Regions from separate parts of the Mesorhizobium sp. 8 genome, predicted to be linked through region 2. Evidence: predicted binding sites of a transcription regulator. Region 2 holds the regulator's gene; the other holds the start of a gene.

Region 1 (15,365 bases), 2.2 Mb from region 2:
ATGGCTGCCGAGGACGTCGCCAAGAAGGCGCAGGAGCATGGCATGCGCACCCTTGAGGTCGAGGTCTGTGGTCCGGGCTCGGGTCGTGAATCGGCGCTGCGCGCACTGCAGGCGGCCGGCTTCATGATCACCTCGATCCGCGACGTGACGCCGATCCCGCACAATGGCTGCCGTCCGCGCAAGAAGCGGCGCGTCTAACAAGAATAAAGGTCCGTATCGGCGCCCGCGAATAACGGGCGCCTTTGCGGTTTCCAGGTCGCCTGCCACGATTGGATGGTGGCGGGGAAACGGAAGGAAGGCAACATGATCCAGAAAAACTGGCAGGACCTGATCAAGCCGAACAAGATCGAGTTCTCCTCCAAGAACAAGACGCTGACCACGCTGGTCGCCGAACCGCTCGAGCGCGGCTTCGGCCTGACGCTCGGCAACGCGTTGCGGCGCGTGCTTCTGTCGTCGCTGCGCGGCGCCGCCGTCACCGCCGTCCAGATCGACGGCGTGCTGCACGAGTTCTCCTCCATCGCCGGCGTGCGTGAGGACGTCACGGACATCGTCCTCAACATCAAGGAAATCGCCATCAAGATGGAAGGCGACGGCCCCAAGCGCATGGTCGTGCGCAAGCAGGGTCCGGGCGCCGTCACCGCCGGCGACATCCAGACCGTGGGCGACGTCGAGATCCTCAACCCCGACCACGTCATCTGCACGCTGGACGAGGGCGCGGAAATCCGCATGGAGTTCACCGTCGACACCGGCAAGGGCTACGTGCCGGCCGAGCGCAACCGCGCGGAGGACGCGCCGATCGGCCTGATCCCGGTCGACTCGCTCTACTCGCCGGTCAAGAAGGTGTCCTACAAGGTCGAGAACACTCGCCATGGCGAGGAACTCGACAAGGACAAGCTGACCATGTCGATCGAGACCGACGGTTCGATCTCGGGCGAGGACGCGGTGGCTTTCGCTGCCCGCATCCTGCAGGATCAGCTTGGCCTGTTCGTCAACTTCGAGGAGCCGCACAAGGAAGTCGCCACCGAGGCCGTCACCGAGCTCGCCTTCAACCCGGCGCTGCTCAAGAAGGTGGACGAGCTGGAGCTGTCGGTCCGTTCGGCCAACTGCCTGAAGAACGACAACATCGTCTACATCGGCGATCTGATCCAGAAGACCGAGGCGGAGATGCTGCGCACCCCGAACTTCGGCCGCAAGTCGCTGAACGAGATCAAGGAAGTGCTCGCGGCAATGGGCCTGCACCTCGGCATGGAAGTGCCGGACTGGCCGCCGGAGAACATCGAAGATCTCGCCAAGCGTTACGAAGACCAGTACTGAACAGAAGCATTTCCAGCAAAAGTGCAACGCGGTTTTGCGTCCGGAAATGCGGCATAGAAGTAAATAGAACATGGTGCCAAGGACCGGTTCGCCGGTCCGACGGCCATGTGGAAAACCATCAGAGGCCGTGGCCTCTTGAACAATTGAAGAAGGAAAAGACCCATGCGCCACGGTTTCCAGGGCCGCCGCTTCTCCCGCAGCCAGAGCCATCGCAAGGCGATGTTCGCCAACCTCGCCGTCTCGCTCATCGAGCATGAGCAGATCGTCACCACCCTGCCGAAGGCGAAGGACCTGCGTCCCATCGTCGAGAAGCTGGTGACGCTCGGCAAGCGTGGCGACCTGCACGCCCGCCGCCAGGTGATCGCCCAGATCGGCAACGAGGGCGTCGTCAAGCGCCTGTTCGACACCATCGCGCCGCGTTATGCGGAGCGTCACGGCGGCTACCTGCGCATCATGAAGGCCGGCTTCCGCCAGGGCGACAACGCCCCGATGGCCGTCATCGAGTTCGTCGACCGCGACACGTCCGCCAAGGGCGCCGCCGACCGCGCCCGCCTTGAGGCGGAAGGCACGGAGGAAGCCGCAGCCTGACAGGCGCGGTCTTTCGCAGAACGAATTTAGGGGCCTTCGGGCCCCTTTTTCGTTGCGCCCCCTTTTCGTTGCGCCGATGCCGGCTGTGCATCGTCATAGCCCTTTAATCGCATCGTCATCGCACGGTCATGCGTTTGGAACAGAAGGGGAGAGCAAAGAGCGATCCCCAACCCGTTCGAAGGACGATTCGAGATGACCAGATATTCACGCCATTCCCTGCTGGCCACCGTTGCTGCCGCGACCTTACTCGCTTCCGGCGCCGGCCAGGCGCAGGATGCCGCCAACGCCTACCTCCAGCGCGCCGCCAAGGGCGACATCACCCAGCCCGGCGGCGCCCGCCGGCTCAACGGCGACGCCACCGCTGCCTTGCAGGCCATGATCAACGACGGCGAGGTGAAGAACGTCATCCTGTTCATCGGCGACGGTATGGGTGATTCCGAGATCACCGTGGCGCGCAACTATGCCGAAGGTGCCGGGGGCTTCTTCAAGGGCATCGACGCCCTGCCGATCACCGGCCAGTACACCCACTATGCGCTCGACAAGGAAACCGCCAAGCCGAGCTACGTCACCGATTCGGCCGCTTCCGGCACCGCTTGGGCAACCGGCGTGAAGACCTACAACGGCGCCGTCGGCGTCGATGTCCAAGGCAAGCCGCACAGGACGCTGATCGAGCTTGCCAAGGCGGCGGGGCTCGCCACCGGCGACGTCTCCACCGCCGAAATCCAGGACGCCACGCCGGCCGTGCTGCTCGCCCATGTCGCGCAGCGCAAGTGCTACGGGCCGAAGGCCACCGCGGAAAAATGCCCGGCCGACGCGTTGGAGAATGGCGGCCTCGGCTCCATCTCCGAACAACTCCTGAATACCCGCGCCGACGTCGTGCTGGGTGGCGGCGCCAAGAGCTTCGGCGAGGTCGCCAGGGCCGGCGACTGGAAGGACAAGACGCTGCTCGACCAAGCCAGGGAGCGCGGTTTTGCCGTCGTGACGAACGCGGACGAACTGGCCGCCGTCACGGTGGCCGATCAGGACAAGCCGGTGCTCGGCCTGTTTTCGGAAGGCAACATGCCGGTGCGCTGGAAGGGGCCGAAGGCCGCCCACTACGGCAACATCGACCAGCCGGCCATAACCTGCGAGCCCAACGCCGAGCGCGCCGCCTCGGTGCCGACGCTGGCGGCGATGACCGACAAGGCGATCGAACTCCTGAAGACCAACGACAAGGGCTTCTTCCTGCAGGTCGAGGGCGCCTCCATCGACAAGCAGGACCACGCGGCCAACCCCTGCGGCCAGATCGGCGAGACGGTCGATCTCGACGAGGCCGTGCAGGTCGGCCTCGACTTCGCCAAAGCCGACGGCAAGACGCTGATCATCGTCACGGCCGACCACGCCCATGCCAGCCAGATCATCCCGAACGGGGTGAAGGCGCCCGGCCTCACCCAGGCGCTCAACACCAGGGACGGCACGGTGATGACGGTGACCTACGGGAACTCCGAAGAAGCGGACGACCAGGAACACACCGGCGCGCAGCTCCGCGTCGCCGCCTTTGGTCCGCATGCCCCCAACTTCGCCGGCCTGACCGACCAGACGGACATGTTCTACACCATCTCCGATGCGCTGAAGCTCCAGCCCGAGCAGCGCGCCGACGCGCAGTAAGCCGGTTGCCAAAGGCGTCGGCCGATCCGGCCGGCGCTTCCTTTGCAGGGCCGCACAGAGATTGCTCTGTGCGGCCTTTCATTTTGCACAATCGTCGCGACAATGGCGCCCGACCGTTGGAGGATTCGTTCATGCGCGCCAGAAGGCCGATGCTCTATCTCGCCTGTGCCCTGATGGCGGCTTTTGCCGCGCTGACGGTCGGCCGCGCGGTGGCTGAGGACAAGAACAACGAACCCGGCCTGACCGAGGTGCTGACCGACCTGCTGCACGGCGCCGAAGGCGACGATGCCACCGCCGGCCCCGACCGCCGCGTGCCCTTCGGGCGCGAGGAGATGCAGCTTTCCTTCGCCCCGCTGGTCAAGCAGACCGCGCCGGCGGTGGTCAACGTCTATGCCTCGCAGACAGCCAAGGTCGTTTCGCCCTTCGAAGGCGACCCGTTCTTCGAGCAGTTCTTCGGCCGTTCGCAGCCGCGCGCCCAGTCGTCGCTGGGCTCCGGCGTGCTGGTCGACCCGAGCGGCATCATCGTTACCAATTTCCATGTCATCAAGGGCGCCGACGAGGTCAAGGTCGCGACTTCCGATGGCCGCGAATTCACCTCCAAGATTCTCCTGAAGGACGAGACGCTCGACCTCGCCGTGCTCAAGATCGAATCGGACAAGCCGTTCCCGACGGTGCCCATCGGCGATTCCGACGCGCTGCAGGTCGGCGATCTGGTGCTGGCCATCGGCAATCCCTTCGGTGTCGGCCAGACGACGACCAGCGGCATCGTCTCGGCGCTGGCACGCACCCATATCGGCATTTCCGATTCCGGCTTCTTCATCCAGACCGACGCAGCCATCAATCCCGGCAATTCCGGCGGCGCGCTCATCAACATGGCCGGCCAGCTGATCGGCATCAACACCGCCATTTACAGCCGCAGCGGCGGTTCCATCGGCATCGGTTTCGCCATTCCTTCCAACATGGTGCATGCCTTCGTGGAGGCGGCGAAAGCCGGCCGCGATTTCTTCGAGCGGCCCTATATCGGCGCCACCTTCGACCTCGTGACGCCGCAGATCGCCGAATCGCTCGGCATGGACAAGCCCTATGGCGCGCTGGTTTCGGCGGTCGAGCCGAACGGTCCCTCGCAGAAAGCGGGCCTGAAGCCGGGCGATGTCGTGCTGACCTTCAACGGCACCGCGCTGGAGAACGTCGACGCGCTTGGCTACCGGCTGGCGACGCAGCCGATCGGCGCCACCGCGCAACTGGGCATCCTCACCAAGGGCGAGCAGAAGACGGTCGACATTGTGCTGGAGCGCGCGCCCGAGGGGGCGGCCTCCACGCAGGTGGTGCTGCGCGGCCGCAGTCCCTTCGCCGGCGCCAAGGTGGCGCTCCTGTCGCCCAGGCTTGCCCAGCGCCTCGGCATGAACGCCGATTTGAAGGGCGTCACCGTCGTCGATGTCGATCCCAATTCGCCCGCCGCCGATTTCGGCTTCCAGCCGGGCGACATCGTGCGCGAGGTCAACGGCGCGACCATCGACAGCGCCCAGAAGCTGGAACAGGCCGTCGCGCAGAACACCCGCTGGTGGCGCTTCACCGTCGAACGCAACGGCCAGCTCCTGCGTCAGGTGCTGCGCTACTGATCGGCCTGTGGGCTCTCTAGGCCGGCGCTGGTTCTCGGCGCCGGCCACGCCTATATTCGCGCCATCATGGCCGACCTTTTCAACACCGACGAACCCAAGGCGCCGCCGCCCGGTCAACCGCTTGCCGATCGCATGCGGCCGAAGACGCTTGCCGAGGTGGTCGGCCAGGAGCACCTTACCGGACCGGACGGCGCGCTGACGCGCCTGATCGCTTCCGGCTCGCTCGGCTCGATGATCTTCTGGGGGCCGCCCGGCACCGGCAAGACGACCGTGGCGCGGCTCTTGGCCGGCGAGACGAAGCTAGCCTTCGAGCAGATCTCGGCGATCTTCACCGGCGTCGCCGACCTGAAGAAGGTGTTCGAGGCGGCCCGTCTGCGCCGCGCCAACGGTCGCCAGACCTTGCTGTTCGTCGACGAGATCCATCGCTTCAACCGCGCCCAGCAGGACAGTTTCCTGCCCGTCATGGAAGACGGCACCGTCATTCTGGTGGGCGCCACGACCGAGAATCCGTCGTTCGAGCTGAATGCCGCGCTTCTGTCGCGGGCGCGGGTGCTGGTCTTCCATTCGCTTGGCGAGGACAGCATCGAGAAGCTTTTGGCCCGCGCCGAGGCCATGCAGGGCAGCGCGCTGCCGCTGGACGCCGAGGCGAGGGCGGTGCTTGCGCGCATGGCCGACGGCGACGGCCGCGCCTCGCTCACGCTGGCGGAAGAAGTGTGGCGCGCCGCCAAGCCCGGCGAGGTGTTCGACGCCGAGGGCCTCCAACGCATCGTCCAGCGCCGCGCGCCGATCTACGACAAGGGGCAGGACGGCCACTACAACCTGATCTCGGCGCTGCATAAATCCGTGCGCGGCTCCGATCCGGATGCCGCGCTCTACTATCTTTGCCGCATGTTCGACGCCGGCGAGGATCCGCTCTACCTCGGCCGCCGGCTGGTGCGCATGGCGGTGGAGGATATCGGCCTGGCCGACCCGCAGGCGCTGGTCGTCGCCAACGCGGCCAAGGACGCCTACGACTATCTCGGCTCGCCGGAAGGCGAGCTGGCCTTCGCGCAGGCCTGCGTTTATCTGGCGACCGCGCCGAAGTCGAACGCGGTCTACACCGCTTTCAAGGCGGCGACCCGCGCGGCCAAGGAACACGGTTCGCTACTGCCGCCCAAGCACATCCTCAACGCGCCGACCAAGCTGATGAAGGAAGAGGACTACGGCTCGGGCTATCGCTACGACCACGACGAGCCGGACGCCTTCTCGGGCCAGGACTATTTCCCCGAGAAGATGGGCCGCCGGACCTTCTACGATCCGCCCGAGCGCGGCTTCGAGCGCGATATCCGCAAGCGCCTCGACTACTGGTCGAAGCTGCGCCGCGAGCGGCAGGACTGACACCGGTCCGCTTCGCCAGACTGCCCGAAAACTTGAAACAGCTTCAAACCGGGTTGCCCGAGTAGCCCCTTGCGCTCGGCATGCCACCCGGGCGACAGACTACAGGTCGGGAGAACAGCCGGATATCGCGTGGCCAGAGGGCAGGGCGTTACGGCTGTCGGGGATAGGCAGCCATTGTGGCGACCGGGAGGAACAATGCTCGATAAGTTTTTCAGATTGTCGGAAAATGGCACCACCGTGCGCACCGAACTGGTGGCCGGCCTGACCACTTTCCTGACCATGTCCTACATCATCTTCGTCAACCCGGACATCCTGTCCTCGACGGGCATGGACCGCAACGCCGTCTTCGTTGCCACCTGCGTGGCCGCGGCCATCGGCTCGGCCGTCATGGGCATGGTCGCCAACTGGCCGATCGGCATGGCGCCGGGCATGGGACTGAACGCCTTCTTCGCCTTCACCGTCGTCGCCGCCATGGGCTTTTCCTGGCAGCAGGCGCTGGGCGCCGTGTTCATCTCGGGCGTGATCTTCCTGCTGCTCACCGTTACCGGTGCGCGCGCCTGGCTGATCCGCGGTATTCCGAAATCGCTGCGTAGCGCCATTGCCGTCGGCATCGGCCTGTTCCTGGCGATCATCGCGCTGAAGACCTCGGGCATCGTCGTCGCCAACCCGGCGACGCTGGTCGGCCTCGGCGACCTCGGCAATACCGGTACGCTGCTTGCCATCTTCGGCTTCTTCGTCATCGCCGGCCTCGACGCGCTGAAGGTGAAGGGCGCGATATTGATCGGCATCCTCGTCGTCACGCTGGCCTCGATGGCGCTCGGTGTCAGCGAGTTCCACGGCATCGTTTCGGCGCCGCCGAGCCTGGCGCCGACCTTCCTGCAACTCGACATCATGGGCGCGCTGCATGCCGGCTTCCTGCACGTCATCCTGGTCTTCGTGCTGGTCGAGGTGTTCGACGCCACCGGCACGCTGATCGGCGTCTCCAAGCGCGCCGGCCTGATCGAGGAGGGCAAGAAGAGCAACCTCGGCCGCGCCTTGCTGGCCGATTCAACGGCCATCACCGTCGGCTCGCTGCTCGGCACCTCCAGCACCACGGCCTATGTCGAGAGCGCCTCGGGGGTCCAGGCCGGCGGCCGCACGGGCCTCACGGCGCTGACCATCGCGGTGCTGTTCCTGGCGGCGCTGTTCATCTCGCCGCTGGCGGGCTCCGTGCCGGGCTACGCCACGGCCCCGGCGCTGCTCTACGTCGCCGGCCTGATGCTGCACGAACTGGTGGAGATCGACTGGACCGACGTCACCGAGGCGACGCCGGCGGCACTGACGGCCATCATCATGCCGTTCACCTACTCCATCGCCAACGGCCTGGCCTTCGGCTTCATCAGCTACGTCATCCTCAAGGCGGCTACCGGCAAGTGGCGCGTCATCCATGCCGCGACCTGGATCGTGGCTGCGCTGTTCGTCGTCCGCTACGCCATGCTGTCGGAATAGCCACGGCAGCGATCCATAGCTTCCCTATGCATGGCCGATGTTCTAGACATCGGCCATGCTGAATCTCGGGCTGGTGATCGTCGGCGGCGGAATAGGGGCTGGTATCCGCCACCTCCTCAACATGGGCGCCATGCGCCTTCTCGGCTCCGGCTATCCCTGGGGCACGATGATCATCAACATCACCGGTTCCTTCGCTATGGGCGCCTTCATCGAATTGCTGGCGCGGCGCTTCGGCGCTTCCAACGAACTGCGCCTGTTCGTCGCCACCGGCATCCTCGGTGGCTACACCACCTTCTCCTCCTTCTCGCTCGATTTCGCCGCGCTGTGGGAACGCGGCGCGCTCGGCCCGGCGCTGGCTTATGTGCTGGTTTCCGTCGTCGGCGGCATCCTTGCCCTGTTCGCCGCCTTCTGGCTCGTCAGAAATCTCGTCTGAAGCCCTTGCCGCCGCTGAAAAGGCACGGCAGATAGCCGGTCATGGCTGGCGTCGAACAAATTACCGTTGAAGCAGGCGAAGCGGGCATGCGTCTCGACCGCTGGTTCAAGGCCCACTACCCGGGCCTCGGCTTCGGCCATCTGCAGAAATTGCTGCGCTCGGGACAGGTGCGCGTCGACGGCGGCCGCGCCAAGACCGACACGCGGGTCGAGCCGGGGCAAGTGGTGCGCATTCCGCCGCTGGACGTCGACAAAAAGGGCGACGCCAACCTCACCGGCCATTCGATCCGCAACCAGGACGATGCCGACGTGCTGGCCAAGATGCTGCTGCACGAGGACGACAAGGTGTTCGTCTTCAACAAGCCGGCGGGACTTGCCGTGCAGGGCGGCTCGGGCGTGACGCGCAACGTCGACGACATGCTGGAAGCCTGGCGCAACAAGAAGGGCGAGAAGCCGCGCCTCGTCCACCGCCTCGACCGCGATACGTCGGGCGTGCTGGTGGTGGCACGCACGCGCCTTGCCGCCATGAAGCTGTCGGAAGCCTTCCGCGCCCGCGAGACCAAGAAGACCTACTGGGCGCTGGTCAAGGGCGTGCCACCGAAGCGCGAGGACAAGATCTCGACCTGGCTGGTCAAGGAGCAGACGCCCGACGGCGACCGCATGCGCGTCGCCAAACATGGCGAGAAGGGCGCCGACCACGCCGTTTCCTTCTATCGTGTCGTTGAGCAGGCGGCACGCTCGCTGACCTGGTTGGAGATGGAGCCCTATACCGGCCGCACCCACCAGCTGCGCGTCCATGCCGCCTATATCGGCTGCCCGATCATCGGCGATCCGAAATATTTCGAGGCCGACACCAACTGGGAATTTCCCGGCGGCATCCAGAACCGGCTGCACCTGCACGCGCGCCGCATCCGCATTCCGCATCCGGGGCAGGGCGTGCTCGACGTCACGGCGCCCATGCCGCCGCATATGCGCCAGAGCTGGAACCTGATCGGTTTCGACGAGCAGAGCGCGGAGGAGGGGACGTGACCGCGCCTGCGCTGACGCGCTACGACGCCATCGATGCCACCGCGGCCGCGCTGATGGTCGGCATCACCTTTTCCTGGGGGCTGAACTACGTCGCCGCCAAGATTTCCTACGCAGGCTTCGACCCGGTCTTCGTTTCCATCATGCGTTCGCTGCTCGGCGGCCTGTGCGTGGTCGCTTGGTGCCGCTGGCGCGGCATCGCGCTTCTGAGCCACGACGGTACGCTTGCGGCCGGCATCGGCGTCGGCCTGCTGTTCGGCGTCGAGTTCCTGTTCCTCTATATCGGCCTGGAGCACACGACGGTGGCGCGCAACACGCTGCTGGTGAACGCCATGCCGTTCTGGATGCTGCTCGGCGGCCATTTCCTGCTCGGCGAACGCATGACGACGCGCAAGGTGTTCGGCCTTGTGCTGGCCTTTGCCGGGCTGATCGTGGTGTTTGCCGACAAGCTCGGCGCCTACGAGCAAAGCATGCTCACCGGCGACCTGCTCAGTCTCGGCGCCGGCGTCGCGTGGGCCGCGACGAACATCCTCATCAAGCGCTCCAACCTCACCACCGTGCCGGCGGAGAAGCTTCTGCTCTACCAACTGGCGGGTGCGGCGGTGGTCGGCCTTCTGGTCCTGCCGTTCTCAGGGCCGCCGGTGCGTGCCTTCGCGCTGGTGCCGGCGCTGGCGCTGCTGTTCCAGGCCGTCTTCATCGTCGCCTTCACCTATGTGCTGTGGTTCTGGATGCTCGGCCGCTATCCGGCCTCGGGCCTGTCGAGCTTCGCCTTCCTGACGCCGGTCTTCGGCGTTCTGTGCGGCGCGCTGTTCCTGGGCGAGCCGCTTTCGGCCGGTATTTTCGCGGCGCTTGTGCTGATCGTTGCCGGATTGGTCATTGTCAACAAGCCTGCGCGACGCCAGATACCGGGTGAGGTGCCCGATGCGTGATATTTTGAGCGATCTTGAAGCCGGCAAGCTGCTGTCCGATCCCGATCCGGTTCGCCGTGCCCAGATCCAGATGCGGACGCCGCTGCCCAAGCGGTTCTACAAGGCCGTCTCGGTGGAGCCGGACGGCGACGCCTTTGGCGTGCGGCTCGACGGCAAGCCGGTGCGCACGCCCGGCAAGGCGCTGCTGGCGCTGCCGAACGCGACGGCTGCCGCTCTGGTGGCTGGCGAGTTCGAGGCGCAGGAAAAGGTCATCGATCCGGTGACCATGCCAACGCTCAGGCTGGTCAACACGGCCATCGACGGTGTCGCCGCCGATCCGCAGGCGGTGCTGGAAGACATATTGCGGTTCGCCTCGTCCGATCTGCTGTGCTACCGCGCGGACAGCCCACAAGGGCTGGTCGATCGCCAGAACGAGCATTGGGACCCGGTGCTGGACTGGGCGCGCAGCGAACTCGGTGCGCGCTTCAACCTCGCCGAAGGCGTCATCCATGTCGAGCAGCCGCGCGGCACGATCGCTGTGCTCGGCGCGCATCTCGCCCGCCGTGCCGATCCGCTCAGGCTTGCGGCGCTGCACGTCATGACGTCGCTGACCGGTTCGGCGCTGCTGGCGCTGGCGGTCGAGGCCGGCGGACTCGACACCGAAGCGGCGTGGCTCGCCGCCCATGTCGACGAGGACTGGCAGATCGACCAGTGGGGGCAGGACGCCGAGGCCCTGTCGCGCCGCGCCCAGCGCAAGCGTGACATGCTGGCGGCGGCGGGCCTGCTTGCCGCGCTGGATTGATTTGACGGCTTTTCGCCATCCCCTTGAAAATTAGACCAAAGCCGTAATCCCAAAGGCTCTCTGCCGTCGGTCGCGACTTTCTGCCAGTTTGCGCCTGCGTCCGCTGCCCGTCCGCATCCCGAGGAGGAGGTGCGGGCTTGCCGGCGCAGCATCGCAACGCTTGATGGGAGAACAGTCATGACAGTGGCATCGACCACCGCCGGCAGAGCCAGCCGCGGCATGACGCGGGAGGAAAAGAAGGTCATCTTCGCCTCGTCGCTCGGCACGGTCTTCGAATGGTACGATTTCTATCTCTACGGATCGCTCGCCGCCTTCATCGGCTCGACCTTCTTCTCCTCCGCCATTCCCGAGGCGACGCGCAACATCTTCGCGCTGCTGGCCTTCGCGGCGGGCTTCCTGGTGCGCCCATTCGGCGCGCTGGTGTTCGGCCGCGTCGGCGACCTCGTCGGCCGCAAGTATACTTTCCTCGTCACCATGACGATCATGGGCCTGTCGACCTTCCTGGTCGGCGTGCTGCCCGGCTATGCAAGCTGGGGTATGGCGGCACCCATCATCCTGATCCTGCTGCGCATGCTTCAAGGCCTGGCGCTGGGCGGCGAATATGGCGGTGCGGCGACCTACGTGGCCGAGCACGCGCCCGACGACCGCCGCGGCTACTACACGTCCTGGATCCAGACAACGGCGACGCTTGGCCTGTTCCTGTCGCTGATCGTCATCCTTGTCGTGCAGTCTTCGCTGAGCAAGGAGACCTACACCGAGTGGGGCTGGCGCATTCCCTTCATCGTCTCCTTCGTACTCCTGGCCGTCTCCGTGTGGATCCGCCTGCAATTGTCCGAATCGCCGACCTTCCAGCGCATGAAGGACGAGGGCAAGACCTCGAAAGCGCCGCTCAAGGAAGCTTTCGGCCAGTGGAAGAACGCCAGGATCGCGCTGCTGGCGCTGCTCGGCCTCACCGCCGGCCAGGCCGTGGTGTGGTACAACGGCCAGTTCTACGCGCTGTTCTTCCTCACCAATGTGCTCAAGGTCGACGCCTGGTCGGTCAACATCATGATCGCCATCGCGCTCGCCATTGGCTCGATCTTCTTCGTCGTCTTCGGCTGGCTGTCGGACCGTATCGGCCGCAAGCCGATCATCATGGCCGGCTTCGTTCTGGCGATCCTGACCACGTTCCCGCTGTTCAAGGCGCTGACCTGGGCCGCCAACCCGACGCTGGCGGCCGCCCAGCAGAACGTGCGGGCGACCGTTACGGCGGCCCCCGGCGACTGCAAGTTCCAGTTCAACCCGGTCGGCACGGCGAAGTTCACCACCTCCTGCGACATCGCCACCTCCTTCCTGACGAAGAACTCGGTTCCCTATGACGTGGTGACGACGGCGGCCCCCGGCACGGCCGCTACAGTCACCATCGGCAGCGAGACGGTCGAATCCTACGACGCGGTGGCTGCCGGCGCCGACGCCAAGGCGAAGGATGCCGTGTTCGCCAAGGGCATCAACATCGCCCTGCAGGACGGCGGCTATCCGTTGAAGCGGGCTGCGGCCATGATTGCCGACCAGAAGCTCGACGCCTTCGTCGCCGCCAATCCGGAACTGAAGCTCGACGCCGCCGCCATCCGCGCCGGCGAGAAAAAGACGGTGCCGGCAGCCCAGGCGATCGCCGACAAGATCGTTACCGCCGAGGAGGCGGCAGGGGCGACCGAGATCACCGCCTATTCGATCCCGAATGGCGGCGCCTTCTCGATGTTCGCCGATCCTGCCAGGATCAACTGGCCGCTGACCATCGCGATCCTGTTCGTGCTGGTGCTCTACGTCACCATGGTCTACGGGCCGATCGCCGCCATGCTGGTGGAGATGTTCCCGACCCGCATCCGCTACACCGGCATGTCGCTGCCCTACCACATCGGCAACGGCTGGTTCGGCGGCCTGCTGCCGGCGACGGTGTTCGCGCTCAGCGCCTACAAGGGCGATATCTACTACGGCCTCTGGTATCCGGTGGCGATCGCGGCCATGTCGCTCGTCATCGGCACGATCTTCGTGCGCGACACGCTGGGCACGAATCTGGACGAGAAAGAGTAGCGGCTTCAAGCCCAGTCTTCTCCAAAAGCAAAAACCCGGCGGGAAACCGCCGGGTTTTTCGTCGCCCGTATCAATAGATGCCGGCGGTGGGCAGGCCGAGCGCCGTAGCACCGGCAAACCGGGACTGTGGGCCTGGTTGAAGGGGATGGTACCGGGCCCCCTGGATGTCCCGGAATCGACGCTCCAGTCCGTTCGACCGATAAAACCCCGCACCGCCTGCGACCTCCATGGCAAGCGTCACCGCGGCGATCGCATTTTCGGCCACCAGGTTGCGGCCGATCATCACCTCGTTGACGGTGTCCGCGGACGGCGCGTTCCTGTCTATGACATCGAGCATCCAGCGATGGGCCAGTTGCGCGGCGCGCAGCGCCGTTTCCATCCGCCCCGCGAGCGCGACGGTGTCCGAGTTCGGCTGCTTGCGCCTAGCCAGGTCCAGGGCGATGTCGCGCGCGGATTCCGCCACTCCAAGATACACCGAATAGATCAGCGGAATTGCGATCGTCGCGATCACCTGGAACAGCGGATGCCATTCCCCGGCTTTGCGGGACAAGGCGACGGCGCTGTCAGGGACGAAGAGGCCCTCGATAATGACGTCGTTGGAGCCGGTTCCGCGCATGCCCAGCGTGCGCCAGTTGTCGAGCACTTTCACCTCCGCCGCCTTCATGGAAACCGGGAAATGGATGATCGTCTCCGGCGGGCTGTCTCCATCGGGTTTGATGAGGGCGGTGGTCATCAGCATGTCGCCGATCGGCGATCCGGACGTGAAGACCTTCCGGGCGGTGATGCGATAGCCGCCTTCCACCCTGGCGGCCCAGCCAGCACCCCCGACCCAGTCCGACCCGCCGCTGGAGAGCAGGATAATGCCGTCGCTGGCGACGCGCTTCAGCAACGGCTCGACGGCCGTTACCTTCTGGTGGCGCCAGCGCCATGCGGGGATCGCGACCTGGTGGGTGTGCATCGCGAAGGCGAGGGCGGTGGAGCCGCAGTGGCGCGCGATCTCCTGCAGCATCGCCGAGAGTTGACGGATGTCGGCGTCGCCGCCGCCGAGCGCGGCCGGCACGCCGGCCCTGGCAAGACCCGCCTGTTTCAGAGCGGCGTAGTTGACGGCGACGAACTCGTCGTTCGCATCTGCGGCTTCTGCTCTCGCGGCGATTTCTGGAACCAGCAACCGCACCTTTTCGACTGGCGTCGCCTGCGCATCTTCCACTTCTCTTGTGATTGTCTGGGTGGACATTGAAACCTCCTTCACGACATCGATGGCGAAGGATGCCGTTCAGGCGTTGGCCGCTCCAGTCCACGGACTGTACCGCAAATGGCGCAGGCAGGGGTTTCTTGGCAGGTAGAGCGCATGCGGCTATAATTGGAAAGGCCAACGACCGAGCATCCGACGATGGGCGATCAAGGCAGTTACGGCCAGTTTTGTCCCGTCTCCATGGCTGCGGAGATTCTCTGCACGCGCTGGACAGCCCTTGTTGTGCGCGAACTCCTGTGCGGCAGCACACGCTTCAACGATCTACGGCGCGGCGTGCCGCGCATGTCGCCGTCGCTTTTGTCCAAGCGTCTGAAAGATCTGGAAAAAGCTGGCGTCATCGTCACGGCGCCCGGCAGCTCGGGTTCGACGGAGTACCGTTTGTCGGCCGCCGGCGAGGAGCTGGGTCCGATCATCCTCGGCATGGGTTTCTGGGGGCAGAGATGGATAGAGTCTCAACTGTCGCTCCAGAATCTCGATCCCTCGTTGTTGATGTGGGACATCCGCCGCAAGCTCGATCCCCAGCCGCTACCGGCCAGAAAATGCACGATACAGTTTCAGTATCCGGAATTGCGGGACGCCCAGCGAAATTGGTGGATGGTCATCGAGAACGGTGAGGTCGACCTGTGCAGTTCCGATCCGGGCTACGAGGTCAACCTGCTCGTGCGAAGTTCGCTACGCACGATGACGGCCATCTGGATGGGGTTTGCTGCCATTCCGCGCGAACTCGAGGCTGGGCGGCTGGAACTGGAAGGCGAGCGCCCGATCGCCAACGCGATCCAGAGGTGGCTGTCCCTGAGCACCTTTGCACCGGAGCCGCGCCAGGTTTCCTGACACAGGACCCG
Region 2 (15,365 bases):
GCCGACCGAGCCGTTGAACAGGAAGTATTCCGGACGCTCGGAGATCAGCTTGTCGTAATCCATCTCCATCTCGCCCTTCGTGCCGAACGGCTCGACCGTATAGAGCTCGCCCTGCATCACGTAGAACTCGCGGTCGACCTGCGGCAGGCCGCCTTCCGGTTCCACCACGATCAGCCCGTACATGCCGCTGGCGATGTGGTGGGCGACGCTGGGCGTGGCGCAGTGGTAGACGAAGACGCCGGGCTTCAGCGCCTTGAACGTCACCACGGCTTCCTCGCCGGGCGCGATCTGGGTGAAGTCGGCGCCGCCGCCGGGGCCGGTCGCGGCATGGAGGTCGATCGAGTGCATCATGACGCTGTCGGCCGCGTTCTTGATATGAAGCTCGACCGTGTCGCCGACGCGCACCCTGAGCATCGGTCCTGGAACCTTGTTGTTGAAGGTCCAGTAGACATAGGAGGTGCCGTCATCCAGCCGGCCCTTGAGCTCGACCGTCTCCATGTCGACGCGCACCACCTGCGGCGGCCGCTGCCCGATCGGACCCGGCAGGTCCGCAGGGTCGCGCACGATGTCGGCCGCATCCGTCGTCATGCCGGAGCGCGGGCCGGGCATCACCTGGATCACGCCCTCCATGCCCGCCGCGCGGTGGCCGGCGATGGAGCAGAAATAGGCGAATTCGCCGACCTTGTTGGCCAGGAACGAGAAGGTCGAGGAGGCGTTCTTGCCGACGACGACCGCCGAGCGGGCGGCGTACTGGTCGAGCACGATGTCGTGCTCGGCGCCCTCGCCGTTGATGAGGTTGATCTGCACCAGCTCGCCCTCGTGAACCATGAGGGTGGGATTGACCTTGCCCTCGATGTCGCCGCCGACGCCGATATAGACCATGCGGCCCTCGGCGATGCCGGTGCGCAGGGTGAAGATGGTGGCGCTGTGATAGCTGACGACACCGCTGGCGTCGGTCGGTGCGTTCGAGGCCGCCGGCGCCGCCGTGTCTTGCGCGGTCTGCGCGTTTGCGTCGTGATTGTGCGTCTGGGTGAAGGCCGGCGCCAGCGGCACGGCAACCGCCATCGTCGTCGCCAAAAGGCCTGCCATGACGCGCCGCGTCACCTTGCCCGCCATAGGCGCGACGCCGATCGACGCGGGGCTGGCTCTGCTCTTGCTTTCCATTTCCAACTCCTTCTTTGCGAAGCTGAGGAAAGTCCTATCAGCGGCCGCCGGGACGCTCGTTGATCTAGCGCAAGCAAATCCGCGTCCGGTTCCCGACTGTCGCGAGGAGGTTGGCTATTCCTTGCCGTCCCGCCCTTCGGCAATGCGCGAAAGCCGGTCGCGGTCGGTGACGGTGACCTTCTGGCGTCCGCTCAGGACCAGGCCCTTGCCTTCCCACGCCGTCAGCAGCCGGCTGACCGTGTGAAGCGTCGTTCCGGTCATTTCGGCGATATCCTGGCGCGAGATGGGAAAATCGATCAGAAGCCCTTCGCTGGTCTGCTTGCCGCTTTGCCCCACCAGCTTGAGCAGCGCATGGGCGACCCGCCGGTCGACCTGCTCGGTCGACATCTCGACGACGCGCGTATGGGCATCCTGCAGCCGGTCGCCGACGGTCTTGTAGGTATTCGCCCCGAAGGAAGGGATCGCGGCGGCGAACTCGGCCCACAGGGCGCCGGGCCAGGCAAGCACCACGCAGTCGACGGCCGCGATCGCGTTCGCCGGGTAGGTGGAGCGGCCAAGCGCCTGGGCGATGCCCATCAACTCGCCCGCGCTGATGTAGCGCACGATGACGTCCTGCCCCTCCGGCGTCGACTTGACGACGCGCACATGGCCGTCGAGCAGCAGGAAAAAAGTGTCCGCGGCGCCGTCCTGTTCGAAAATGGCCTGGTCCTTGGCGACACGCTGCGAGCGCGCCCGGCCGACGATGCGGTCCAGATCGGCGGCACTCATGCCCCGGAACAGCGGCAGGTCGGCGATCAGGGAACGGTCGAGACGGCTCACAGGCTCTCCTAGAGCATGTTGCAGCCAAGTGGAATCACTTGGCGTCGCACACATGCGGCAAAATCAAATTGATAGACCATGATGGCGTCCGAAAACCGCTTCACACTTTTCGGCATCATGGTCTGGATTCGGTCCTGTCAATCGGCCGCACCATCCCATAGGGATGGTGCAAACGGCAAGTCGCGAGGCTTTTGGCCAGTTATGCCTTGATTCGGTTTTGTTTGCGCTGCAACAAAGTGGGCCGGCGGCGATACCCCTACATGACACCCGGCGGGTCGCCGCCGCACCGAGAAAAGGAAAGGCAAGTTCCATGAAACGCGTAGTCGCTGCAGCAACCATCCTCGCCGCCCTGATGCTGGCTGGAGGCGCACAGGCTGCCGATCATCAGATCCAGATGCTCAACAAGGGCGAGAAGGGCACCATGGTGTTCCAGCCGGACTTCGTCCAGGCCGCCCCCGGAGACACCGTCACCTTCGTGCCCACCGACAAGGGCCACGATGCCGAAAGCATCAAGGGCATGATCCCCGACGGCGCCGAGCCCTTCAAGGGCAAGATCAGCCAGTCGATCACCGTCACGCTGGACAAGGAAGGCGTCTACGGCGTCAAGTGCACGCCTCACTACGGCATGGGCATGGTGGCGCTGATCGTCGTCGGCAAGCCGGTGAACCTGGAGCAGGCCAAGGCCGTCAAGCAGAGCGGCAAGGCCAAGAAGGTCTTCGAGGCGCTGCTGGCGGAAGTCCCGGCCGGCAACTGACCGCCGGCATTTCCCAGTCTTTCGAGCTGTCGGCCGGGTGGTATCTCTCTCCCGGCCGAATGTCGTCGTCTCCCGCCTGACGGTCAGCGCCGGCCCAGCAGGCTTCTGACGCGATTGCGCAGGATGCGCGCCATGTTGCGCGTTTCGCGGTAGAGATGCAGCTGCGAGGCCGCCTGGCGTGTGGCGCGGTCGGCCTCCGGCGACAGGCCGATCACGAAGGTGCCGACCTGCCGGCGCTCGCTCCACAGCCGGCTCATCACCGGATGGTCCGGCACCGCGCAGGAATCGGTGACGTCGATATTGGGATCGTCGAGGTGCTGCTTCGTCACCTCGATCATCAGAAGCGTGCCGGGCGAATAGGCCGCAAGCGTCTCGTCGTAGGCCGTCTTCCAGGTGTAGGCGACGCCCGCCTCGACAAATACGATCAGGCTGGCGATGGTGCGCCCGTCGAGCTCCAGCGCGTGGATGCGGCACATGTCCTGCTCGGCCAGCCGGTGCACCGCCTCGCGCGCGAAGGCGGCCCGGTAGCGGTCGATCACCATGGCCGTCCGCTCGCGGCCCTTCCAGCCCGCCGCCTCCAGCGACAGGAAGCGCTCTATGGCGTGGCGGATCTCGTCAGGCCCGCGCGCCACCGTATGTTCCAGTGTGCCGGTATCGGCGAGGCGCCGCTTGAGCCGCCTGAACTCACGGTAGTGATGCGCTTTCAGCGATGCACGCAGGTAGGCCTCACCGTCGAGCGCGCTTTCCAGCACCGGCCGCTCGCTCGCCCCGGTGACGGCAAGCGGCAGCCTGCGCATCTCGGCCACCGTCTTGATGAGTGCGGCCACCGGCCCGTCCATCCGCATATCGGGGAAGACGAAGACCTTGGGCAGGTTGAGGCGCGGCCTCGACAGCATGCCGAGGAAGTCGTCCAGCACACCGACCGGGTCGTCGCGGTCGATCAGCGGCGTGCCCATCGGCCCGAACGGGCTCGACCATGTGCGCATGACCGGAACGCCGAGCGGCACGGCCGGCCGCTCGACCGAATAAGGCACCAGGAAGCGCAGCCGGCTGCGGTAGTCGTCGCCGTCGCGGATGACGGCGAGCCGCACCTCGCGGTCCTCCAGCCTGGGCATCGCCGGCGCCAGGAAGCGCGGGTTGAAGAAGACGTTCGGCTCGACGGTGCGGGCGCTGAGATAGTCGAGTTCCTCGACGAGATCGAATCCGGCCGAGGCCGGGTAGATGGCCAGCCGCCGCTCAGGCCGCCCATGCGCGATGAGTTCGAGCTGGGCAGCGTCCGCCGCATCGCGCGCCAGCCCGGCGAGGCCGGACACCATCGCGCCGGCCGGGCCGCCGCTGCTTTCTTCGATCAGGGGAACGGCGGCCATCAGGCAGGTCTCCGGGCGGGAAGGAAGATCACCATGGCGATGCCGAGACGGCGCCGGACGGTGAAGGAAAGGGCTGCGGCCTCGAAAACCATGGCGAGCGTCGTCGAGGCGGCGGCTCCCCACAGCTCGAACTGCGGGATGAGCACGATGTTGAGGCCGATGTTGAGCACCAGCGCGATGGCGTAGACGGCGGCACAGATATTCTGGTTGCCGCTCATCGTCAGAAGGCTTTCGCACGGGCCGACGGCCGCGCGCGCCACCACGCCGAGCACCAGCAGGAACAGCAGCGGGTAGCCGGCGGCGAAGCCGGGGCCGAACAGGGAAAGCATTGGTTCGCCCAGCGTCAGCACCGCCGCCGCCATCGCCAGCGAGGGCCAGAACGTCCACGACACGGTCTCGCGCGCGAAGGCGGCAAGCTTCTCCGGCTCGCCATGGGTGAACTCGGCATAGCGCGTCGCCGCCCCCGCCTTGACGGCGAAATAGACGAAATGCACCAGCGCCAGCGTCTTGACGGTGGCGAAGTAGATGCCGACGTCGTCGGGCTTCAGGTAGAAGCCGACCATCAGCACGTCGGCATTGGTGAGCAGGAAGAAGAAGCTCTCGACCAGGAAGATCGGCAGCGACACGGCGAACCAGTGGCCGAAGCGGATGGTCGTCGGGCCGCGCGGCAGGCCGGCGTCGATGCGCCGAGTGAGGCCGAGCAACTGGCCGATGCTGGTGGCGTAGGTGGCCGCGATGGCCGCCAGGATGCCCGTGCGCGCATCCGGCGCGAAGCCGGTGGCGAGCATTAGCGCCATGAGGGCGAGGATCAGCAGCGGCCGCACGATATAGGTCGGCAACAGCGCCGACAGCGCCCATGAATGGGCGCGCGCGATGCCTTGCAAGAGATCGGACAGCGCCACCATCGGCAGGCAGGTGATGCCGAGCACGAAAGGCACGACGTAGTAGCTCTCGATCCAGCCGGAAGAGAGCCAGACACCGAGCCCGCCGACAAGCGCGAAGACGCTGGAGATGGTGAGCACGAACAGCCGGCTCGAGACAAGGACGCCGCGCAATTCCGCCAGCCGGCTATGCTGCCGGTATTCGGGGATGAAACGGACGACCGAGGCATGGAAGCCGAGGCAGGACAGGCCGCCGACGATGATCATCGTCGTCCAAACAAGCACCATGATGCCGTATTCGAAGGAGCCCATCCAGCGCGCCATGAGCACTTGGCTGGCGAAGGCGATGACGGCCGAGACGATGCGGACGACGAAGGCGATGACCGACATGCGGCCGGCCTCGCCGCGCGCATCGGCGCCGGACAGCACGGCATCGATGCGGCCGAGCAGCGGCCGGGCGCGCAACGCCAGACGTTGCGGCAGCAACCGTTCGGCCGTGGTCGCCGCGGAAAGACGCACCCTAATTCTCCGTCTGCCCCTGTCGTCCGGTTTTAGGTCCGCACCCCTTAAGAAACGGTTGGGTGAAAGGGTGGCTTTGTTCCTGTCGCCGCTGCCGACGGTTGAAAACGATGCCTTTCCAGCGGTTTGCAGGCGGGGCGGGACGTGGGTTCGCGTCTGGAAATGCGGCAAGGTTCAGTCAAGCTTTGCCGGCACCAGCACGTTGAGCGCGCCGGGGTGGATCCTGAACTCCGTCTCGGCTTCCAGCGCCACCAGTTCGCCGTCCATCACCGCGCGCGGCTTGCGGCGGCCGGCGCGAACGGAAAGCACCACGCGGTCGGCCTGGTGGATCTCGACATGCTGGTTGTCGCGCCAGCGGCCGCGCGCCATGTTGAACGCATGGCGGACCAGTTCTCCCGGCTGGCTGGCGACGTTGACGTAGATGCCCAGCACGCCGCCGGCCGGGTCGTCGGCATAGGGCAGATGGCCCTCGCCGAACAGGTTGTTGGTGACGCCGATGCCGGTGGTGCGCGCCGCAATCTCCGCCTCGCCGACCATGAGCGTGGCGTTGAGCGCCGGCGGGTTGCGCAGCGTCATCCAGGCGGCGCGGGCGGAGGCGCGCATCTTGCCCAGCCGCGAGCCGAAATCCATCTTCTCGCGCAACTGCACCATCCTGGCGTGCATGCCGATGGAGAACTGGTGCACGAACGGCTCGCCGTTGGCGGTGGCGATGTCCACCGCCTTCACCTTTCCTGTGGCAAAGGCCTCGACCGCGCCGTCGAGCGTCTGGGGGATGCCGAGCCCGCGCGCGAACAGGTTCATGGTGCCGGCCGGCAGGATGGCGAGCGCCTTCTTCTTGCCCATCAGCCGCGTGGCGGCCGTGGAGATCGTGCCGTCGCCGCCGCCGGCCAGAACCACGTCAACGCCCCGCCGCGACACTGCCTTGTCGAGGCCGGAGGCGACGTCAGCGCCGCCGACGATGTCGACCTCGACCTTGTGGCCGGCCGCTTCGAGGATGGTGCGCATGCGCTCGGCAAATGCGTCGAGGTCCGTCGTGCGCAATGTGCCGCCATCGCGGTTCAGCACCGCCTGAAATCGCATGTCCCTCTCCATGTGATCGTTTCGTTCAAGCAATTGGAAGCGCCGCGGAAACGGCAGGGAGCGGCAATGGTTCCGATCAAAGATCGGGCGCCGCGCACGCCGCAGGCCACGGAACGGAACCGGCATCACCACGTTGTGAACGGGTAGGACGCCACGCCGTGCCTGTCCGCAACGGGACAGGCCGGCATGGCGCATGAAAACGCACGAGGAGAGACAACCATGACCCGCAAACTTTTGGCAACGACCGCGCTGGCGATGCTGTTGGCCTCCGGCGCCTTTGCACAGGAAACGACGACGCCGGCTCCGGCCGCGCCCGCGACCGAGAACGCCGCGCCGGCGGCTCCCGTCGTGCAGGCCGACGGCAGCCTGATGACCAACATCATCGGCGAGAGCGTCTATAACGGCACCGCCGACGATGCCGAGAGCATCGGCAAGGTCACCGATGTCGTCTTCACCAAGGACGGCCAGGCGAAATCCATCGTCATCGGCGTCGGCGGCTTCCTGGGCGTCGGCGCCAAGAACGTCGCCTTCGACTATGACAAACTGAAATGGGCCGAGAAGAACGGCGACCGCTGGCTGGTGGCCGAGACAAGCAAGGAAGACCTGACGGCGCAGCCCGATTTCGACCAGACGCCCTACCTGCCCGCGCCTCCGCCCGCCGCCGCGGCCGGCGGCACGGCGGCACCTGCGGGCGGCGACACGGCGATGGCACCGACCCCGCCGGCCGAGATCGTCGAGCCGGACGGCACGCTTGCCAGCCAGGTCATCGGCGAAAGCGTCTACAACGGCACCGCCGACGACGCGCAGAAGATCGGCGACGTCAAGGACATGGTGCTGAACAAGGACGGCAAGGCCGAATCGCTGGTCATCGGCGTCGGCGGCTTCCTCGGCATCGGCACCAAGAACGTCGCCTTCGACTACAACAAGGGCAAGTGGGCGGAAAAGAATGGCGACCGCTGGATCGTGGTCGAGGGCGCCTCGAAGGAACAGCTTGAAGGCCTGCCGGACTTCGACCGCAAGGCCTACGACCCGGTGCCCGCGAGCACGGCTGCGGCACCCGACGCCCCGCCGGCGGTGACGCCCGCCACCACGGCTGCCGAGAAGGGTGACGCGGTGACCGACAAGACGGCCGAGGCGCCGGCGGCGGCCTCCGGCACGACCGCGACCGACGACACCCAGACGGCGGCCATCGACAAGTCCACCCTGACCGAGATGCCGGCCGACAAGATCAGCGCCGACAACCTGATCGGCACGACGGTCTACGGCGCCGACGACGCCAATATCGGCAAGATCGGTGACATCGTGCTGACGTCCGACAATCAGGTGGACGCCGTCGTCGTCGATGTCGGCGGCTTCCTCGGCATCGGCGCCAAGCCGGTGGCGATCGGCATGGACAAGCTGAAATTCATGACCGACAAGGGTGGCAAGACGTACCTCTACACCAACTTCACCAAGGATCAGCTCCAGGCTCAGGCCGCCTACGACAAGGGCAGCTACGCCGACAAGCGCGACGAGCAGCGCATGATCCTGCGCTGATTCCTGACGACGAAGTGAAGCGAAGGCCCGCGCCGGCGACGGCGCGGGCCTTCCGGCATGTTTTGCTCAGAGTGAACGAACGCCTATCCATCGTTCACTTTTTCAGCACAGATCATCCTGTGTTTGCCATCTGTGCCGCTCGCTATATCGGCCTCATATTGGCAGGGACAGAGCGGCAAGGGCCGCCGGAACCCGAAGGGAGCAGGACCATGCTCGACCAGATCAAAGGGCTGCATCACGTCACCTCGATGGCGGGCGATGCGCGCCGCAACAACGACTTCTTCACGCACAAGCTCGGCCTGCGCCGGGTGAAGAAGACCGTCAACTTCGATGCGCCGGACGTCTACCACCTCTACTATGCCGATGAGGTCGGCACGCCCGGCTCGGTGATGACCTATTTCCCCTTTCCCAACATCGGCAAGGGCCGGCCCGGTGTCGGCGAGGTCGGCACCACTGTTTTCTCGGTGCCCGAAGGCACGCTTCCCTACTGGGAACAGCGTTTCGCCGAACAGGGTGTCACCGGCCTGGCGCGCGAGGAAAAATTCGGCGAGAAGCGCCTGACCTTCACCGGCCCCGACAATGACAGCTTCGCGCTGGTCGAGGCCAAGGGCGACGACCGCGCCCCATGGGCGAAAGGCGGCGTGCCGGGCGATGACGCCATCCGTGGTTTCCATTCCGTGTCGCTCAGGCTGCGTGACGGCGGCGCCACCGAGGAGCTCCTGAAATTCATGGGCTACGAGGAGGCGGACCGCGCCGGCAACATCAAGCGGCTGGCGATCAAGGGCGGCAACGGCGCCAACGTCGTCGACATCGAGACGCTGCCGGGCGCGAACGTCGCCGGCCTCGGCGCCGGCTCGGTCCACCACGTCGCCTTCGCGGTGGAGAACCGCGAAAAGCAGCTCGAAGTGCGCAAGGCGCTGATGGATACCGGCTACCAGGTGACGCCGGTGATCGACCGCGACTACTTCTGGGCGATCTATTTCCGCACGCCGGGCGGCGTCCTGTTCGAGGTCGCTACCAACGAGCCGGGCTTCGACCGCGACGAGGACACCGCCCATCTCGGCGAGGCGCTGAAACTGCCCGGCCAGCACGCGCATATGCGGCCTTGGCTGGAACAGCACCTGCAGCCGCTGGACGATTGAGGAGGAAGCCATGAGCATCGACGGCTACATCCATAAGGTCCTGCCCGGAAAGCCGGGTGGACCGCTGCTGTTCGTCTTCCACGGCACCGGCGGCGACGAGAACCAGCTTCCCTCGCTCGGCCACGACCTCGTGCCGGGAGCGACGATCGTGTCGCCGCGCGGCGACGTGTCGGAATTCGGCGCCGCGCGCTTCTTCCGCCGCACCGGCGAGGGCGTCTACGACCTCGCCGACCTTGCCCGCGCGACGGCCAAGATGGCGGATTTCGTGGCCGCCCACGTTGCGGCGGCAAAACCGTCGGCCGTCTACGGCCTCGGCTACTCGAACGGCGCCAACATCCTCGCCTCGACTGTCTTCGCGCGGCCGCAGCTGTTCGACGCGCTGGTACTGATGCATCCGCTGATTCCGTTCGAACCCCGGATCGACGGCAGCCTCGCCGGCAAGCGCATCCTTCTCACGGCGGGCCGCCACGATCCGATCTGCCCACCGGACCTGACGGCACGGCTCGACGCCTATTTGCGCGCCGCAAATGCCGATGTCACGGTGGAATGGCACGAGGGCGGCCACGAGGTCCGTCCCAACGAGATAGCGGCGGCCCGGACATTTCTGTCGGCCGCGCCTGTTGAATCTGTCGAAGGAGTGGATCGATGAGCAACACCTTGCCGAAGATCGAACGGAAAGACCTCGGCGGCGGCAAGGGTCGCTACGTCGTGCGCGGCCCTGACGGCGCCGAGGCGGAGATGACGTTCACCAGCATCGGCACGCACCAGATCATCATCGACCACACCGGCGTGCCGGACGCCTTCCGCGGCCAGGGCGTCGGCCTTCACCTCGTGACCCGCGCGGTCGAGGAGGCGCGCGCGGCGGGCAAGAAGATCATCCCGCTCTGCCCTTTCGCCGCCGCGCAGTTCCGCCGCCATCCCGAATGGGCGGACGTGCTGAAGCAATAACCCCGACGGCACCTTAGGCGGGAGCCCGGACGGAACCGAGTCGGGGCGAAGCCGTTTCTGGGGCGGAGGTTTCCGCCATGGAACACATCGCCGCCGTGCTTTTCATCGTTGGCTGTTCGCCCGATCTCGCCCAGTGCCGCGAACTGCCGGCACCGACGCCGATCTTCGAGACGAGTGAGGACTGCACCAGCGAACAGCCCTTCGCGCTGGAGGACCTCGCAGGCCGCGCGCCGCGCGTGCTCGGCACATGCATCGCGGTCGATCCGGCGATGGAGGAAGAGGACGGCGAGATTGTCTGGAGCATCACAGACGGCAGATTGCAGGCCTCGGTCGAGAAGCCGTCCGTCATGATCGCCGCCAACACCCCCTGAGCGCCCGAAAAAAGACTCTCTTAGCCAAGATGGAAGCAGGGCAGACGCAAACCGATCTGTTGTGCTAGAGATCGGCCTGCGCTGCAAAGCGAGGGACTGATTCAGCGAGAGGAGTACTTCATGCGCAAGATTTTGGTGGTCGTGGCAATGGTCGCCGCGGTGAGCGGCTGCACCACGACCGAGCAGGATGTCAGCGTCGGGACAGGCGCGGGCGCGCTCATCGGCGGCGCCATCGGCGGCTGGAAGGGCGCGGCTGTCGGCGCGGTCGTCGGCGCCGGTTCGGGCCTGCTGGTGCGCAACCTGCGCAATGGCTACTGCCAGTATCGCAGCCCACGCACCGGCCGTATCTACACCGCGCGCTGCAACTAAAGCCTCGCCCGGAAACGAACCTGAAGCGCAGCCGGCGAATCCGATAGATCGCGGCGCGCTTCGGGCAGGCAACGAACGAAAAAGGCGGAAGCCGGGGTCCCGGTTTCCGCCTTTTTTCCTGACGGTATGTCAACCTGCGAGCGGAATGTCGATCGTCACCTTCAGCCCGTCGGACTGGAAATCGCGGCTGATGGTGCCATGCAGCTCGCGCGTGATGTTCATGTCGATCAGCTTCGTGCCGAAGCCCACCTTCGACGGCGCCGCGAGCTTTGTCTGGCCCGATTCGCGCCAGTTCAGCACCAGCTTGCGCGTGCCGCCTCGCCCTTCGACCCGCCAGCCCACCTTCAGCCTTCCGACGGCGTTGGCATCACCGTATTTCAGCGCATTGGTCGCCAGTTCGTGGAAGGTCAGGCCGAGCGCCTGCGTCGTTTTCTCGTCAAGCAGCACCTGCGGACCCGTCAGCAGGCCGTCCGGAAGCTCCTTGCCGAACGCCTGGCCGAGCTCGATGCGCAGCAGGTCGCCGAGGTCGGCCTTCTGCCAGCGTGAACGCGTCAGCATGTCCTGCGAGGCGGCCATTGCCTGCAACCGCGCCGAGAAGGACTCCGAGAACTCGTCGATCCCACTCGATCCCGCCGCCGTCTGGCGGGCGATGGCGAGCACGCGGGTGATCGAATTCTTGATGCGGTGCTTCATTTCCTGAAGCATCAGGTCCTTTTCGATCAGATTCATCTCCGACGTCTCGTGCAGCAGCGAAACGGCGTCGTAGGCGCGCTCCTGGTAGCGCGCGATGAGCGCGATCGCGCCGGCAAGCAGCAGGCCGAACAGGCCGAGCATCACCGGGATGGCGCGCGACGACGGCGGCGTGAACGCGCTGGTGGGGCGAAACAGGATCGTCCATTCGCGCCCGGCCACGGTGACGGTGCGCGCCGCGACGAGCCTGGTGCCCAGCCCCGATGCCGGCGGAGTCTCCGAGCGGAACAGCAGCCGCCCCGCCTCCGGTGCGCCGTCATAGACCTCGATATTGACCGGCAGCAGTGGCTCGCGCCGCAGCGCCGCCTGGAAAAGCTGCTGCGCCCGAAAGGAGGCGAACAGGAAGCCGGTCGCCGTCTTGCCCGACGATTCGATGCTGTCCGGCGCGGTCCGCACGTTCAGCCGCACGAAGACGATGAAGCCGGCATAGGCTTGGTCCGCACCTGTCTCCTCGCCCAGCATCGTCAGGCCGCTGGCGTGCTGCTCGTCGTCGGCCGCCGCCTTCTCGATCGCCGCGCGCCGCACGGGATCGCTCATCATGTCGTAGCCGATCGCCTTCTGGCTCGCCGGGTCGAGCGGCTCGAACAGCACGACGGGCGCGCGCCAGGGTGTATTCGAGGCCGGGAAGATGGCGCGGTCGAAGCCGTGATCGCGGCGGATGATGCGCTCCGCCACCGCCTCGTCGCCCGCCTTGACCATCTTCAGAAAGCCGATGCCGCGCAGGCCGGCGAAATTGCCGTCGACGTCGAGCGCGTCGAAGAACGACTTGAATTCGCTGCTCGAAATGTTGCCGTTGCGGGCGTCGAACAGCGCCTGGGTGGAACGCAGCAGTGAAAGATGCAGGTCGACGCGGCTTTCGATGCGGTTCAGCGCGTCGTCCGCCGTTGCCGAGAATTTGATGCGGGCGGCTTCCTGCGTGGCGAAGTAGGCGAACCCCGCCATGATCAGGCTGGCCAACGCAACGGCCACGAAGGCCATGATTGGAAAGAGCTTTTTCAACTGCGGGGTTTCGCGCGCCGTGAAGTCCTGCCTCTTTCTAGCAAGTCCCCGCGTCAACGCAATGGAGGCGACCCCACCGCCGGCCGGAACGGGATCAATCTTCCCTGATCGCGTAGCCGGCGCCGCGTATGGTGCGGATGATGTCGGGCATGCGGCCGTTGTTGACGGCCTTGCGCAGCCGCCCGACATGGACGTCCACCGTGCGCTCGTCGATATAGACGGTCTCGCCCCAGACGTTGTCGAGCAGTTGCGTGCGCGAGAACACCCGGCCGGGATGCCGCATCATGAATTCCAGCAGCTTGAATTCGGTCGGCCCGAGCTTGAGTTCGTTCTTCTTGCGGTAGACCCTGTGCTGCTCGCGGTCGAGCACGATGTCGCCGACCTTCAGCATCGAGGACAGCACTTCCGGCTTGGCGCGGCGCAGCAGCGCCTTGACCCGGGCCATGAACTCCGGCGTCGAGAACGGCTTGACCAGATAGTCGTCAGCCCCGGTGGAAAGCCCCCTCACCCGATCGCTCTCCTCGCCGCGCGCGGTCAGCATGATGACCGGCAGCCGTTCCGTCTCCGGCCGCATCCTGAGGCGCCGGCACAGTTCGATGCCGGACACCGCCGGCACCATCCAATCCAGCACCAGAAGGTCGGGCACGTTCTCCTGCAGACGCAGCTCGGCCTCGTCGCCGCGCGTCACCACCTCGACCTGGTAGCCTTCCGATTCCAGATTGTAGCGGAGCAGGACGCCCAGCGGCTCCTCGTCCTCCACCACCATGATGCGCGGCGCGATCATTGCAACCATCCCGTCTGTGCCTTCACGCGGCCGGTGCCGGCATCGCCGTCTCGTCGGTCTTCGGCCGCGCCGCCGGCAACTGCTCGCCGGTCAGCACATAATACGCGTTTTCGGCGATGTTCGTCACATGGTCGCCGATACGCTCGAGATTCTTGGCACAGAACAACAGGTGCGTGCAGGCGGTGATGTTGCGCGGATCTTCCATCATGTAGGTGAGAAGCTCGCGGAACACCGAGGTGTATTTCACGTCAATGCGCTCGTCGTCGTTCCTGAGCCGCGCCAGCGCCGCGGTATCGCCGGCGCTGTATTCTTCCACGACACCCTTGACCTGGATCAGCACCAGTTGCGCCATGGCGTCGATGGAATGCGAAAGCTCGCGCGACATGCCGCCCTGGCCGACGGCGCCGACGCGCTTGGCGATGTTCTTGGCAAGGTCGCCGATGCGCTCGAGATCGCCCGCCATGCGGATGGCGCCAACCACCGCGCGCAGATCGTCCGCCATCGGCTGGCGCTTGGCGATGAGGGTGATGGCGCGATTGTCGAGCTCGCGCTGGCGCGCATCCATCACCACGTCGTCGGACACCACGCGCTGGGCGAGCCCGGTGTCGCTCTCGATCAGCGCCCGCGTGGCGTCGCCGACCATCGTGCCGGCGAGATCGGCCATCGCGCCGACAAGCCGGCTGATATGGGCGAGATCGTCGTCGAAGGAGGTGACCGTATGTTCAGCCATGATGCTGTTTCCGTATCCGTGCTGGCGGTCAGCCGAAGCGGCCGGTGATGTAGTCCTGCGTGCGCTTTTCGCTAGGCGCGGTGAAGATCTTCTCGGTTTTGTCGAACTCGATCAGCTCGCCGAGATACATGAAGGCGGTCTGCGCCGAGACGCGCGCCGCCTGCTGCATGTTGTGGGTGACGATGACGATGGTGTAGTCAGCCTGCAACTCGTCGATCAGTTCCTCGATGCGCGCCGTCGACAGCGGATCGAGCGCCGAGCACGGCTCGTCGAGCAGGATCACCTCGGGCTTCACCGCCACCGTGCGGGCGATGCACAGGCGCTGCTGCTGGCCACCGGACAGCGAGGTGCCGCTGGCGTCGAGCTTGTCCTTGACCTCGGTCCACAGGGCGGCACGCTTCAGCGCCTGTTCGACGCGCTCGTCCATCTCCGCCTTCGTCAGCTTTTCGTAAAGGCGGATGCCGAAGGCGATGTTCTCGTAGATCGACATCGGGAACGGCGTCGGCTTCTGGAACACCATGCCGATCTTGGTGCGCAGGAGGTTCAAATCCTGCGACCGGTCGAGGATGTTTTCGCCGTCGAGCAGCACCTCGCCGTCGGCGCGCTGCTTCGGGTAAAGCTCGTAGATGCGGTTGAAGACGCGCAGCAGCGTGGACTTGCCGCAGCCCGACGGGCCGATGAAGGCGGTGACGCTGCGCTCCGGCAGGGAGAGCGTGATGTCCTTCAGGGCCTTCGATTCGCCGTAGTAGAAATTGAGGTTCTTCACCTCGATCTTGGTCTTCGGCGTCGCCGCGTTGATGACGTCGGCCGTGATGATTTCGTTGGAGAGCATGGGTTTCATGATCCTTTAGATCCTGCGTCCGGTCAGGCTGCGGGCGAAGATGCTCAAGCCCAGCACGGTGAAGGTGATGATGAGCGCGCCGGTCCAGGCCAGTTGCTGCCACTCCTCATAGGGGCTGAGCGCGAACTGGAAGATGGTCACCGGCAGGCTGGCCATCGGCGCGTTAAGGTTGCCCGACCAGAACTGGTTGTTGAGCGCGGTGAAGAGCAGCGGCGCCGTTTCGCCGGAGATGCGGGCGACGGCGAGCAGAATGCCGGTGACGATGCCCGAAAGCGCCGCCCGGTAGGCGACCGAGCGGATGACGATCCAGC

Evidence for each region. The regulator PhoB, encoded in region 2, activates phosphate uptake and scavenging genes when phosphate is short. The targets are predictions, from matches to a motif close to TGTCATNNANCTGTCAT.
Region 1: phoA (alkaline phosphatase) is a predicted target of PhoB. The motif match lies at 2,016-2,032, and genes of this name have one in related genera.

Annotation. Positions count from the first base shown of each region.
Region 1 is NZ_CP040914.1:264,444-279,808, forward strand. It holds gene rpsK (30S ribosomal protein S11) at 1-198, shown strand, start outside; gene FGU64_RS01405 (DNA-directed RNA polymerase subunit alpha) at 304-1,314, shown strand; gene rplQ (50S ribosomal protein L17) at 1,477-1,902, shown strand; gene phoA (alkaline phosphatase) at 2,095-3,549, shown strand; gene FGU64_RS01420 (DegQ family serine endoprotease) at 3,681-5,168, shown strand; gene FGU64_RS01425 (replication-associated recombination protein A) at 5,235-6,545, shown strand; gene FGU64_RS01430 (NCS2 family permease) at 6,741-8,033, shown strand; gene crcB (fluoride efflux transporter CrcB) at 8,089-8,466, shown strand; gene FGU64_RS01440 (RluA family pseudouridine synthase) at 8,508-9,494, shown strand; gene FGU64_RS01445 (DMT family transporter) at 9,548-10,420, shown strand; gene FGU64_RS01450 (ATP12 family protein) at 10,413-11,201, shown strand; gene FGU64_RS01455 (MFS transporter) at 11,379-13,271, shown strand; gene FGU64_RS01460 (acyl-CoA dehydrogenase family protein) at 13,342-14,505, opposite strand; gene FGU64_RS01465 (helix-turn-helix domain-containing protein) at 14,662-15,354, shown strand.
Region 2 is NZ_CP040914.1:2,451,041-2,466,405, forward strand. It holds gene nirK (copper-containing nitrite reductase) at 1-1,164, opposite strand, end outside; gene FGU64_RS11875 (Crp/Fnr family transcriptional regulator) at 1,279-1,983, opposite strand; gene FGU64_RS11880 (pseudoazurin) at 2,294-2,737, shown strand; gene FGU64_RS11885 (GNAT family N-acetyltransferase) at 2,821-4,104, opposite strand; gene FGU64_RS11890 (lipopolysaccharide biosynthesis protein) at 4,104-5,504, opposite strand; gene FGU64_RS11895 (diacylglycerol kinase family protein) at 5,679-6,584, opposite strand; gene FGU64_RS11900 (PRC-barrel domain-containing protein) at 6,804-8,120, shown strand; gene FGU64_RS11905 (VOC family protein) at 8,330-9,262, shown strand; gene FGU64_RS11910 (alpha/beta hydrolase) at 9,273-9,911, shown strand; gene FGU64_RS11915 (GNAT family N-acetyltransferase) at 9,908-10,210, shown strand; gene FGU64_RS11920 (hypothetical protein) at 10,288-10,581, shown strand; gene FGU64_RS11925 (YMGG-like glycine zipper-containing protein) at 10,702-10,950, shown strand; gene FGU64_RS11930 (CHASE domain-containing protein) at 11,080-12,699, opposite strand; gene phoB (phosphate regulon transcriptional regulator PhoB) at 12,794-13,483, opposite strand; gene phoU (phosphate signaling complex protein PhoU) at 13,506-14,213, opposite strand; gene pstB (phosphate ABC transporter ATP-binding protein PstB) at 14,242-15,045, opposite strand; gene pstA (phosphate ABC transporter permease PstA) at 15,061-15,365, opposite strand, start outside.